One region of the Kitasatospora sp. LaBMicrA B282 genome, then DNA from elsewhere that is predicted to be linked to it. Evidence: riboswitches for the same ligand, from Rfam matches in the RefSeq annotation. Region 1 holds a riboswitch; the other holds the start of a gene.

Region 1 (5,453 bases):
CGCCGGTGCTCTGCACCCAGACCCCGGGCGGGTCCACCGAGGACGAACTGGTGGAGATGCTGGTCGAGCGCGGAGTGGCGGGCATCGTCTTCGTCTCCGGGCTGCACGCCGACTCCACCGCCGACCACGACCGGTACGCCAAGCTGACCGGCCGCCAGGTGCCGTTCGTGCTGATCAACGGCTACAGCGAGAAGATCGCCGCGCCCTTCATCTCGCCCGACGACCGGGCCGCGATGACCATGGCGGTGCAGCACCTGGCCGGGCTCGGCCACCGCAGGATCGGCCTGGCGGTCGGTCAGCGCCGCTTCGTCCCGGTGCTGCGCAAGATCGAGGGCTTCACCTCGGCGCTGCACTCGGTGCTCGGCGTCCCGGCCGAGGAGGCCGCCGAGCTGGTGCACCACACCCTCTTCACGGTCGAGGGCGGCCACGCCGCGGCCGGGGTCCTGCTGGAGCGCGGCTGCACCGCGATCGTCTGCGGCAGCGACCTGATGGCGCTCGGCGCGATCCGCGCGGTGCGCCAGCGCGGGCTCTCGGTGCCCGGCGACGTCTCGGTGGTCGGCTTCGACGACTCGCCGCTGATGGCCTTCACCGAGCCGCCGCTGACCACCATCCGCCAGCCGGTCGAGGCGATGGCCACCGCCGCGGTGGACGCGCTGCTGGAGGAGGTCGGCGGCCAGCCGGCCCAGCGCGCCGAGTTCATGTTCCAGCCCGAGCTGGTGGTGCGCGGCTCGACCGGAGCCCACCGGGACTGACGCTCACTGGGGCTGACAGTGCACTGGGACCGGCAGCGCACGGGGACTGCCAGCCCGCCGGGACCGACGCCGCACCGCGACCCGGCGGCGGGGGACCGGATTGCACCAGGGGGAGTAGGCGGGCGGGCGGCGCCGACTCGTGCTCGGCGGCGTCGGGGTGCTGCTGCTGGTCGGCCTCTACTTCCTGCTCGCCGCCACCATCCCGCGGTGGTGGTCGCAGCAGGTCGGCAGCGCGGTGCACGGCAGGCTCTCGGCCGGCCTGGTGCTCGGCCTGCTGACCGGCATCACCTGCACCCTGCTGCCGCTGCTGGTGCTCTGGTTCGGGCTGCGCCGGCGACGCACCTGGAAGGTCGCGCTGGCCTGGATCGTGGCCGCGCTGGTGCTCGCGCTGCCCAACCTCTGGACGCTCGGCGTGGTGGCGGGCAGCGGCAGCGCGGCGCACGCCGGCCAGCGGACGATGGACGTCAACGCCCCCTGGTTCCGCGGGGCCAGCCTGGCCGGTGCGCTGGTGGCGGCGGCGGTCTTCGCGGTGATGCTCTGGCTGATCTACCGGCGCCCCAAGCAGCCGCAGCGCTGACCGGCGGCACCGCGGCTCAGCCCTCGGTGTCGCGCCGGTACTCCCGGAGCAGCCGCGCCGAGTCGTCCGGATCGCCGGTCCGGGCCTCGGTGCGGCGGTCGTTCGCCAGGTAGTCGCGGACCACCAACTCCACCGCGTCCTGCGGGCTGCGGGTGCCGCACCGCAGCATCAGGTCGATGGCGACGTCGGCGTCCAGGCTGACGGTGACCTTGGCCATGGCTTCCCCCTCCGTACGGATCGTCGGCCACCAGCATGCCCCAACCGCGGCCCGGCACGCCCGAGGGCCGTCTCCCCCGGAGAGGTGGGGGAGACGGCCCTCATGGCTGTCCTGCGGAAGACCCCGGCCGGACCCCTCACAGGTCCGGCGCGGAGCGGTGCCGTGCGGGTCAGACCCGGCCGGCGAAGTCCGGGGCGTAGTTCGCGATGGTCTCGTACTTCACGCCCGAGCTCGGGTTGGCGGCCTCGACGAACTGGCCGTTGCCCACGTAGATGGCCACGTGGTAAACGCCCGAGTCCTGGCCGTTGTTCGACCAGAAGAGCAGGTCGCCCGGCTGCAGGCTGTTCATCGACACCGGGGTGGAGGCGGCGGCCTGGTCGGCGGCGACCCGCGGGATCGAGATGCCGGCCTTGGCCATCGCGGCCTGGGTCAGGCCGGAGCAGTCCCAGCCGCCGTTGCCGGTGCCGCCCCAGATGTAGGGCTGGCCGACCTGGGACTCGGCGAAGCTGATCGCGCTGGCCATCGCGCCGGTCGCGGCCGGGGCGCTGGTGGCGGCGGTGGTCTGGGCGTTGACCGCGGGCGCCGGGGTGGCGGGGGCCGAGGTGGTGGCGTCCTGGGTCGGAGCGCCCTGCTCGCCGTTGCCCAGCTTCAGGTGCTGGCCCGGGTAGAGCACGTCCGGGCCGTGGGTCAGCTCGGCCTTGTTGAGCTGGTAGAGCGCCTGCCAGCCGCCCTGCACGTGCTGGCTGTTGGCGATGGTGGAGAGCCAGTCACCGGGCTTGACGGTGTAGCTGCCGCCGTCGTGGTGCCAGGTGTGGTTCTGCCAGTGGCTGCCCTGCCAGGTGTGGCCGCCCTGCTGGGTCTGCTGGGCCGGCTGGCTCTGCTGGGCGGGGGCGGCCGGGGCCGGGGTCTGGGCGGCCGGGGCGGAGGTGTCGACGGAGGCGGGGGCGCCACCGGCGGTCAGGCCGGCCTGGATCGAGCAGACGGGCCAGGCGCCGGGGCCCTGGTCGGCCAGCACCTTCTCGGCGACGGCGATCTGCTGGTCCTTGGTGGCCTGGTCGGCCTGCGGCGCGTACTGGGTACCACCGTAGGCGGCCCAGGTGGAGGCGCTGAACTGCAGGCCGCCGTAGTAGCCGTTGCCGGTGTTGATGCTCCAGTCACCGGAGCTCTCGCACTGCGCGACCTTGTCCCACGTGGAGACCGGGGCGGCGGAGGCGGTGCCGGCGGTGATGCACGGCAGGGACAGACCGAGGCCGATCAAACCGGTGGCGGCGATCACCCGGCGGGCGTTGCGGGACGGACGGGTGGTGCCGGTCGTGGGCAGCATGAAGTCGCGATCCTCTCCTACGCCTGCGAGGTGAGCTGTCGGATTCGGACTGGAGTTGCCCGGCCGCGCTGCTGCGCGGCTTCACCCCTAGCCCTGGTCGTCGGTCCGTGGACCGGCGCCCGGGGCGGCTTACCTGGTTCCCCCGCTCCTGCCGTGGCTGCGATTTCGCGCTGCCAGCGCGTCCGGTGGCAGGACTAGGCGTCCGGCTGCGCTGGGTCCGTGTGGCTACGAACGGGGAGCACGTTAGACAGAGTTAAGTTGAATCCGCAAACAGCTGTGATGGCGGTCACACAGGCTGCACCAAAGCTTCAAGATCGAGGTCACCGCCCAGCTGAACGGCCGTCGGGGATCCGCCGGACAACGGGTCGTCAACTCGGCCCGGTGCGGTGGAAGGTGCCGGTGGTTCAGCCGAGTTGGGGCTGATGGTGCATCGGTTCCGGCGTTCGGTGATCTTGGGGGAGGCGGGGCCGGAAAAGGTGGCGCGAGAGCCGGTCGCCGGGTCGATGGTACGGATACGCAGCAATCTTCGAGCTCGACTGAATGTCCGTTTTGTACCTTCTGTTACTTCGTCAGTCCGGCGCGGCCGACGGTGCACTGGCGAACCGACTGGTCGTTCGGTCGTACTCGTACCAATGCTCGCGCGGTCCCGCCTCCGGCGCCTGCGGCCGCCGCCCGCCCGGGCCCGGGAACGCCGCCGGCCCGGCCCCCAGCGCAAGGGCTGGGAACCGGGCCGGTGTTGGCCGTCGGTGGACGTCCTGGCGGACGTCCTAGGGCTGGCGCCGGGGCGTCACTCGCCCGCGCCGGCCTCCTCGACCGAGGGGGCCTCGGCGAGCGGGCCCTCGACGACGGGCTCCCCGACCGGAGCCTCCGTCGGCTCCGGCAGCACGGCCAGGTACGCCGAGGCGATCAGCTGACCGAGCGTCGGGTAGGCGCCCAGCACGGCCGCGCTCGGGCAGCCGGTCTCCTCGGCGGCGGCCAGCAGCAGCTCCTCCGGCGCCTCCGGGCCGAAGACCAGCGGGGCCAGGGCCGGGCGCTGCGAGCCGGTGGCCCGCAGGTGCTCGACCGCGGCGGCCACCGAGCCCGGCACGTCCAGCGCGGCCGCCACCACCGGCACCGCGAGGCGGGCGGCGAGCAGCACGCCGGTGATCCCCGCCGCGTCGGCCGCCTCCGCACCGCCGATGGTGGTCAGCACCACGCCGTCGGCCGCCGTGGTGATGGCGAACAGCCGGGCGCGGTCGGCCCGGGCCAGCCCGGCCTCGGAGAGGCGGACGTGCACCGCCTCGGCCAGCAGCGGGTGCGGGCCGAGCGGGTCGGTGACCAGGGCGCCGGTCTCGGCGGCCAGGGCGTGCAGCTCCGTCAGGTAGGCGTGCGGGCCGGGCAGCAGCGGCAGCAGCACCGGGGCCGGCATGCCGGCCGCCAGCGCGGCGCCGATCAGCTGCTCGACCGTCGGGGTCGGCTGCTCGACGGCCTGCGGGAGGCCCTCCCCGTCCGCCGACTCGGCGCCGTCGAGGTGCTCGGCCTGCGGGGCGAGGGCGCTCGGCAGCCAGCCGGCCGCGATCTCGATGCCGGGCTGCTCGCCGCGGATCGCCGAGACCAGCTCCTCCACCAGCGTGAGCCCCGCGGGCGTCGCCTCGGCGGGTATGGCGAGCACGAGCGCCGGCGCGTTGACCGGCACCTGGGGCCGTTCGGGCCGACGGTGGCGCCCCCGCGCGCGGGAGCCTGGCGTGCGGACGGGCAGTGGTGCGCCCGGGATGGCTGCAGTGCTCATGGCAGCAGATCGTAGGACATGGACGTGGTCGTCCGGCATCCGGCCGGGCCCTTCGCCGCGTCAAGGAGGGAGCGGTGCGCCGGCGGCCGGCCGACGGGGGCGAGCGGGGCAACTCGGACAAGCCGCGGCAAAAACCCTGCCGAGCCGGGGCTGATGTGACGGTGCGTGAGGAAGTGGCTGCGAAGTTGATCATTTGTCGGGGGTGTCAATGACCGAACCGGTCAGCCTTGCTCACCGCGCAGCCGACGCCTGGTCACGGATCATTGGCCGATTTGTTACCCGATGTCGGTTTCCCCGGCCGCTCAGGTGGGCTTGGTGACCGGTTTGGTCACCTCTTGTACAGGCTTCTGCACGCGCAAAATCACATGCCGATGCACGTGCATTAGCGTTATTATTACGACTAGTAAGGCATCAGCCCTGCCCGTACGAGCCGGAGGCGGCCGGCGGCCGGAGCGCGGTCGGGCGTCGAGTAGTACGAGCACTCCAGGCTCTTGGGAGATTTCTATGCACCACACGTACAACGGCATGGCGGCTGCGGACCTCGAAGGCGTGGTCTGGCAGAAGAGCCAGTACAGCAACTCCAAGGGGAACTGCGTGGAGTTCGCCGCCCTCCCGGACGGTGCGGTGGCGATGCGCAACTCGCGCTTCCCGGACGGACCGGCGCTGATCTACACCCGCGACGAGATCGCGGCGATGCTGCTCGGCGCGAAGGACGGGGAGTTCGACCACCTGGTGGCCTGACGCCGCAGGGTGGTGCCCGGTGCGCTCGGCGCCCGGTGCAGTGGTGGACGCCGTCGTGGGGCCAGGTGCCGCGG
Region 2 (5,453 bases), on a different contig from region 1:
CGACCCCTACCCGGCGTACGCCTGGCTGCGCGAACACGCCCCCGTGCATCGGACCACCCTCCCGAGCGGTGTCGAAGCCTGGCTGGTCACCCGGTACGCGGACGCCCGGCAGGCGCTGGCCGACGCCCGGCTCTCCAAGAACCCGGCCCACCACAGCGAGCAGGCGCACCGCACCGGCCGGGTGGGGATCCCGGGGGAGCGGCAGGCGGACCTGATGACCCACCTGCTGAACATCGACCCGCCGGACCACACCCGGCTGCGCCGGCTGGTCTCCAAGGCCTTCACCCCGCGCCGGGTGGCCGAGTTCGAGCCGCGGGTGCAGCAGCTGACCGACCGGTTGATCGACGGCTTCGCGCAGCGCGGCTCGGCGGACCTGATCCACGAGTTCGCCTTCCCGCTGCCGATCTACGCGATCTGCGACCTGCTCGGCGTGCCGGCCGAGGACCAGGACGACTTCCGGGACTGGGCCGGGATGATGATCCGACACGGCGGGGGTCCGCGCGGCGGGGTGGCCCGGGCGGTCAAGAAGATGCGCGGCTACCTGGCCGAGTTGATCCACCGCAAGCGGGCCGACCCGGGCGACGACCTGATCTCGGGTCTGATCCGGGCCAGCGACCACGGCGAGCACCTGAGTGAGAACGAGGCCGCGGCGATGGCCTTCATCCTGCTCTTCGCCGGCTTCGAGACCACCGTGAACCTGATCGGCAACGGCATGTTCACGCTGATGCGGCAGCCGGCCGAGCGGGACCGGCTGCAGGAGTCGCTGCGCCGCGGCGAGCGCGCCCTGCTCACCACCGGGGTGGAGGAACTGCTGCGCTACGACGGGCCGGTGGAGCTGGCCACCTGGCGGTTCGCCACCCGCCCGGTGACCATCGGCGGGGTGGAGATCCCGGTCGGTGACCCGGTGCTGGTGGTGCTGGCCGGGGCGGACCGCGATCCGAACAGGTTCGAGCACCCGGACGTGCTCGACCTGGCCCGCAGCGACAACCCGCACCTGGGCTTCGGGCACGGCATCCACTACTGCATCGGCGCCCCGCTGGCCCGGTTGGAGGGGCAGGCGGCGCTGGCCACGCTGCTGACCCGGCTGCCGGACCTCGCGCTCGCGGCGGACCCGGCCGAGCTGCGCTGGCGCGGCGGTCTGATCATGCGCGGACTGCGCGAACTTCCGGTTTCTTTCACTCCGGAGAAAGAGAACGGTCAGGCCCGTTAAGGCATCTGACGTTATGTCGTCAGATGCCAATTCAGGATCGTCTGAATGCGCATCAAACCGGACAAAGCCGAGCGGTTAGTAGGCGACCCACGACTGCCCGTGATTCCGGTGTGATGTGGGCGATATGAGCTTGTGATTGCTCCGTCAATCTGCTTACCCTCCCAGGAGTTCGCAGCTGCGAACCCCGCGCGCGGTACGCCGAGTCCTGCCCACCGCGCCGTCGGGACACCGACCTACACCTGGGGCAGGGGCGGGGGACCCACGATTTCTGCCGGATCCCTCGGCTAGGGGTGAAGCCGCGTCAAGCGGCCGGGCCAACCTCACGGGCCCGAACCCGACAGCTCACCTCGCAGGCGTCCGGAGAGGGACAGTTCATGCTGCTCAAGGGCAATGGTCGCCATCGTCGTCGCACCCAGGCCGAGAAGGCGGTCGCCGCGGCGGGTGTCGTCGGGGCGGGCCTGGCGGTGCCGCTGCTCACCGCGACCGGCGCGCACGCGGCCCCGGTCTCGGTCTGGGACAAGGTCGCCAACTGCGAGAGCACCAACGACTGGTCGATCAACACCGGCAACGGCTTCTACGGCGGCCTGCAGTTCACCTCCTCGACCTGGGCCGCGTACGGCGGCACCCAGTACGCGCCGCAGGCCGACCAGGCCAGCAAGGCGCAGCAGATCTCGGTCGCCGAGCGGGTGCTGGCCGACCAGGGGCCGGGCGCCTGGCCGGTCTGCTCGGTGGCGGCCGGGCTCTCCCGCGGCGGTGCGCCGGCCGCGGTGGACGCCGCTGCCCCGGCCGCACCGCAGGCCAAGCCGGCCGCCCCGCAGCAGCGCAGCGCCCCGAAGCCGCAGGCCAAGCCGTCGGCGGCGGCGCCGCAGTCGGCTCCGGCCGCGCAGTCGGCCGCGCCGAGCTTCCCGGGCAAGGCCGGCTGGGACGCGAACGGCAAGGTCTTCTGGTACCAGCACAACGGCGGCTGGTACTGGACCAGTCACCAGAGCGTGTACGACCAGTACGCCGCGCCGCAGGCCCCGGCGCAGACCCAGGCGCCCGCCCCGGCCGCCGCGCCCGCCGGTCACGACTACACCGTGCAGGCCGGCGACACGCTCTCCTCGATCGCCCAGGCCCAGCACCTGAGCGGTGGTTGGCACGCGCTCTACCAGGACAACCAGCAGACGGTGGGCCAGGACCCGAACCTGATCCTGCCCGGCCAGGTGCTGCACCTCGGCTGACCGGCAGCGTGCTCGGCCCGGCGTCCGAGGGGCGCCGGGCCGCCCCGCACCGCCGGCCGGCCGCGGGGCGCGGGCCCGGGTGACCCCGCCCGTGCATTCAGGTGAACTACCGTCGGGTAGCCGAGCCACACCGTGAGACGGACGCCGGGTCCGGGTCTGAGCCGCGGCCGGTGCGGTTAGGCTCTGGTCGTAACGACCCGTATCCACGTCCGCTGGACCGCTTCCGCCTAGGAGATGCCTCGTGCCGTCCATTGATGTCGTCGTCGCCCGTGAGATCCTCGACTCGCGCGGCAACCCCACGGTCGAGGTCGAGGTGGGCCTCGACGACGGCAGCACCGGCCGTGCCGCTGTCCCGTCCGGCGCCTCCACCGGTGCCTTCGAGGCGCTGGAGCTGCGCGACGGTGACAAGAACCGCTACTTCGGCAAGGGTGTCGAGAAGGCCGTCCTCGCCGTCATCGAGCAGATCGGCCCGGAGCTGGTCGGCTACGACGCCACCGAGCAGCGGCTGATCGACCAGGCGATGCTCGACCTGGACGCCACCCCGGACAAGTCCTCGCTCGGCGCCAACGCGATCCTCGGCGTCTCGCTGGCCGTCGCGCACGCCGCCTCCGAGGCCAGCGACCTGCCGCTGTTCCGCTACCTCGGCGGTCCCAACGCGCACGTGCTGCCGGTCCCGATGATGAACATCCTCAACGGTGGTTCGCACGCCGACTCCAACGTCGACATCCAGGAGTTCATGATCGCGCCGATCGGCGCCGAGTCGTTCTCCGAGGCGGTCCGCTGGGGCGTGGAGGTCTACCACACCCTCAAGGCGGTGCTGAAGGAGCGCGGCCTGTCCACCGGTCTGGGCGACGAGGGCGGCTTCGCGCCGAACCTGGACTCCAACCGCGAGGCCCTGGACCTGATCACCGAGGCCATCAAGAAGGCCGGCTACGTGCCGGGCCAGGACATCGCGCTGGCCCTGGACGTCGCCGCCACCGAGTTCCACCAGGACGGCGCCTACCAGTTCGAGGGCAAGTCGCTGTCGGCCGCCGAGCTGATCGACTACTACGCCGAGCTGGTCGACAGCTACCCGCTGGTCTCCATCGAGGACCCGCTGAGCGAGGAGGACTGGGACGGCTGGAAGGCCATCACCGACCGCCTCGGCAGCAAGGTCCAGCTGGTCGGTGACGACCTGTTCGTGACCAACCCGCAGCGCCTGGCCCGCGGCATCGAGACCGGCACGGCCAACGCCCTGCTGGTGAAGGTGAACCAGATCGGTTCGCTGACCGAGACCCTGGACGCCGTCGAGCTGGCCCAGCGCAACGGCTACCGCTGCATGATGTCGCACCGCTCGGGCGAGACCGAGGACGTCACCATCGCCGACCTGGCCGTCGCCACCAACTGCGGCCAGATCAAGACCGGTGCCCCGGCCCGCTCCGAGCGCGTGGCCAAGTACAACCAGCTGCTGCGCATCGAGGAGATCCTCGACGACGCCGCCGAGTACGCGGGCCGCGCGGCCTTCCCGCGCTTCCGCTCTGCGGAGTAACAAGCACAGCCGCTCCGCGGAGTAACAAGCACAGCCGCGCTGCGGAGTAACAGGCACAGTCGCCACGAGGGCTGATCGGCCACAGAGGCCGATCGGTGCAGCCCGTTCGAGGGCTGACCAGTCCTGCCTGACCGGTGCCCTGGCCGCCACCCCGTAGGGTGGGGGCCGGGGCACCGGCACGAGTGGGAGGGGTCAGGAGATGGCAGGCTGGAAGATCCCGGGCCTGGGCGGCCGGCCGCGGTTCACCAGCCGGGCCACCGTGCTCGTCCTGGTGCTCTGCTCGCTGGTGGCGATCCTCGCCTACCCGACCCGGCAGTTCATCAACCAGCAGGACCAGATCAGCGCCCAGCGGGCCAAGGCCGAGCAGGCCCGCCAGCAGGTCCAGCAGCTGACCGTGGCGTGGGCCCGCTGGCAGGACCCGGCCTTCGTCAAGGCGCAGGCGCGCGAGCGGCTGCACTACGCGATGCCCGGCGAGACCCCGTTCGTCTCGGTCGACCCGTCCCCCTCGGCCAACCCCGCCCCGCCCACCGCCGGTGGCCCGCAGACCGCGGCCCGGACCGCCGCCCAGGCGGCCAAGCCCTGGTACGCCACCGTCTGGGACTCGGTGGACGCGGCCGCGACCCCCGCGCCCGCCCCCGTGGCCAGCAGCGCTCCGTGACAGGCAGCGCCCCGTGACGCGTCCGCGAGAAGCCGGCCCCCGCGAGAAGAACAGCAACTGACATGACACTTGAGAACCAGCCGGTCGCCGACCGCGACCTGGCCGCCGTGGCGGCCCAGCTCGGCCGCGTCCCGCGCGGCACCCGCGCGGTGGCGCACCGCTGCCCGTGCGGCAACCCGGACGTGGTGGAGACCGCCCCCCGGCTGCCCGACGGCACGCCCTTCCCCACCCTCTACTACCTCACCTGCCCCAAGGCCGCCTCGCTGATCGGCACCCTGGAGGCGGACGGCGTGATGAAGGAGCAGAGCGCCCGGCTCGCGGCCGACCCCGAACTGGCGGCCGCCTACCAGAAGGCGCACGAGGACTACATCGCCCGCCGCGACGCGATCGAGGTGCTGGAGGGCTTCCCCTCGGCCGGCGGGATGCCGGACCGGGTGAAGTGCCTGCACGTGCTGGTCGGCCACTCGCTGGCGGCCGGCCCCGGGGTCAACCCGCTGGGCGACGAGGCGCTGGCGATGCTGCCCGAGTGGTGGCGCAAGGGCGCCTGCGTGAGCGAGCAGCAGGTCGAGGACGGGGTCGCGGCGCTGGCCGAACAGCGCGCAGCGGCCGAGGACCACGAGGCCGTGATCGCGGCCAAGGAGCAGAAGACCGCCGAGCGGGCGGCGAAGCGGGCGGCGAAGGCGGAGGAGCAGCAGTGAGCGTCACCCGGGTCGCCGCGATCGACTGCGGCACCAACTCGATCCGCCTGCTGATCGCCGACCTCGACCCGGAGACCGGCGCGATCACCGACCTGGACCGCCGGATGCTGATCGTCCGGCTCGGCCAGGACGTGGACCG

What was found. Region 1 has a riboswitch for cyclic di-AMP ahead of ACQRUO_RS05125 (transglycosylase family protein). Riboswitches for the same ligand answer to the same signal wherever they lie in the genome.
Region 2: another riboswitch for cyclic di-AMP. It lies ahead of ACQRUO_RS17810 (transglycosylase family protein); the one in region 1 lies ahead of ACQRUO_RS05125 (transglycosylase family protein).

What each region holds. Positions count from the first base shown of each region.
Region 1 covers NZ_JBNQTI010000010.1:324-5,776, reverse strand. The annotation lists gene ACQRUO_RS05140 (LacI family DNA-binding transcriptional regulator) at 1-752, shown strand, start outside; gene ACQRUO_RS05135 (hypothetical protein) at 892-1,329, shown strand; gene ACQRUO_RS05130 (hypothetical protein) at 1,346-1,546, opposite strand; gene ACQRUO_RS05125 (transglycosylase family protein) at 1,716-2,870, opposite strand; cyclic di-AMP (ydaO/yuaA leader) riboswitch at 2,878-3,042, opposite strand; gene ACQRUO_RS05120 (hypothetical protein) at 3,658-4,638, opposite strand; gene ACQRUO_RS05115 (DUF397 domain-containing protein) at 5,143-5,379, shown strand.
Region 2 covers NZ_JBNQTI010000056.1:28,205-33,657, reverse strand. The annotation lists gene ACQRUO_RS17815 (cytochrome P450 family protein) at 1-1,210, shown strand, start outside; cyclic di-AMP (ydaO/yuaA leader) riboswitch at 1,431-1,582, shown strand; gene ACQRUO_RS17810 (transglycosylase family protein) at 1,585-2,430, shown strand; gene eno (phosphopyruvate hydratase) at 2,672-3,958, shown strand; gene ACQRUO_RS17800 (FtsB family cell division protein) at 4,158-4,616, shown strand; gene ACQRUO_RS17795 (DUF501 domain-containing protein) at 4,679-5,314, shown strand; gene ACQRUO_RS17790 (exopolyphosphatase) at 5,311-5,453, shown strand, end outside.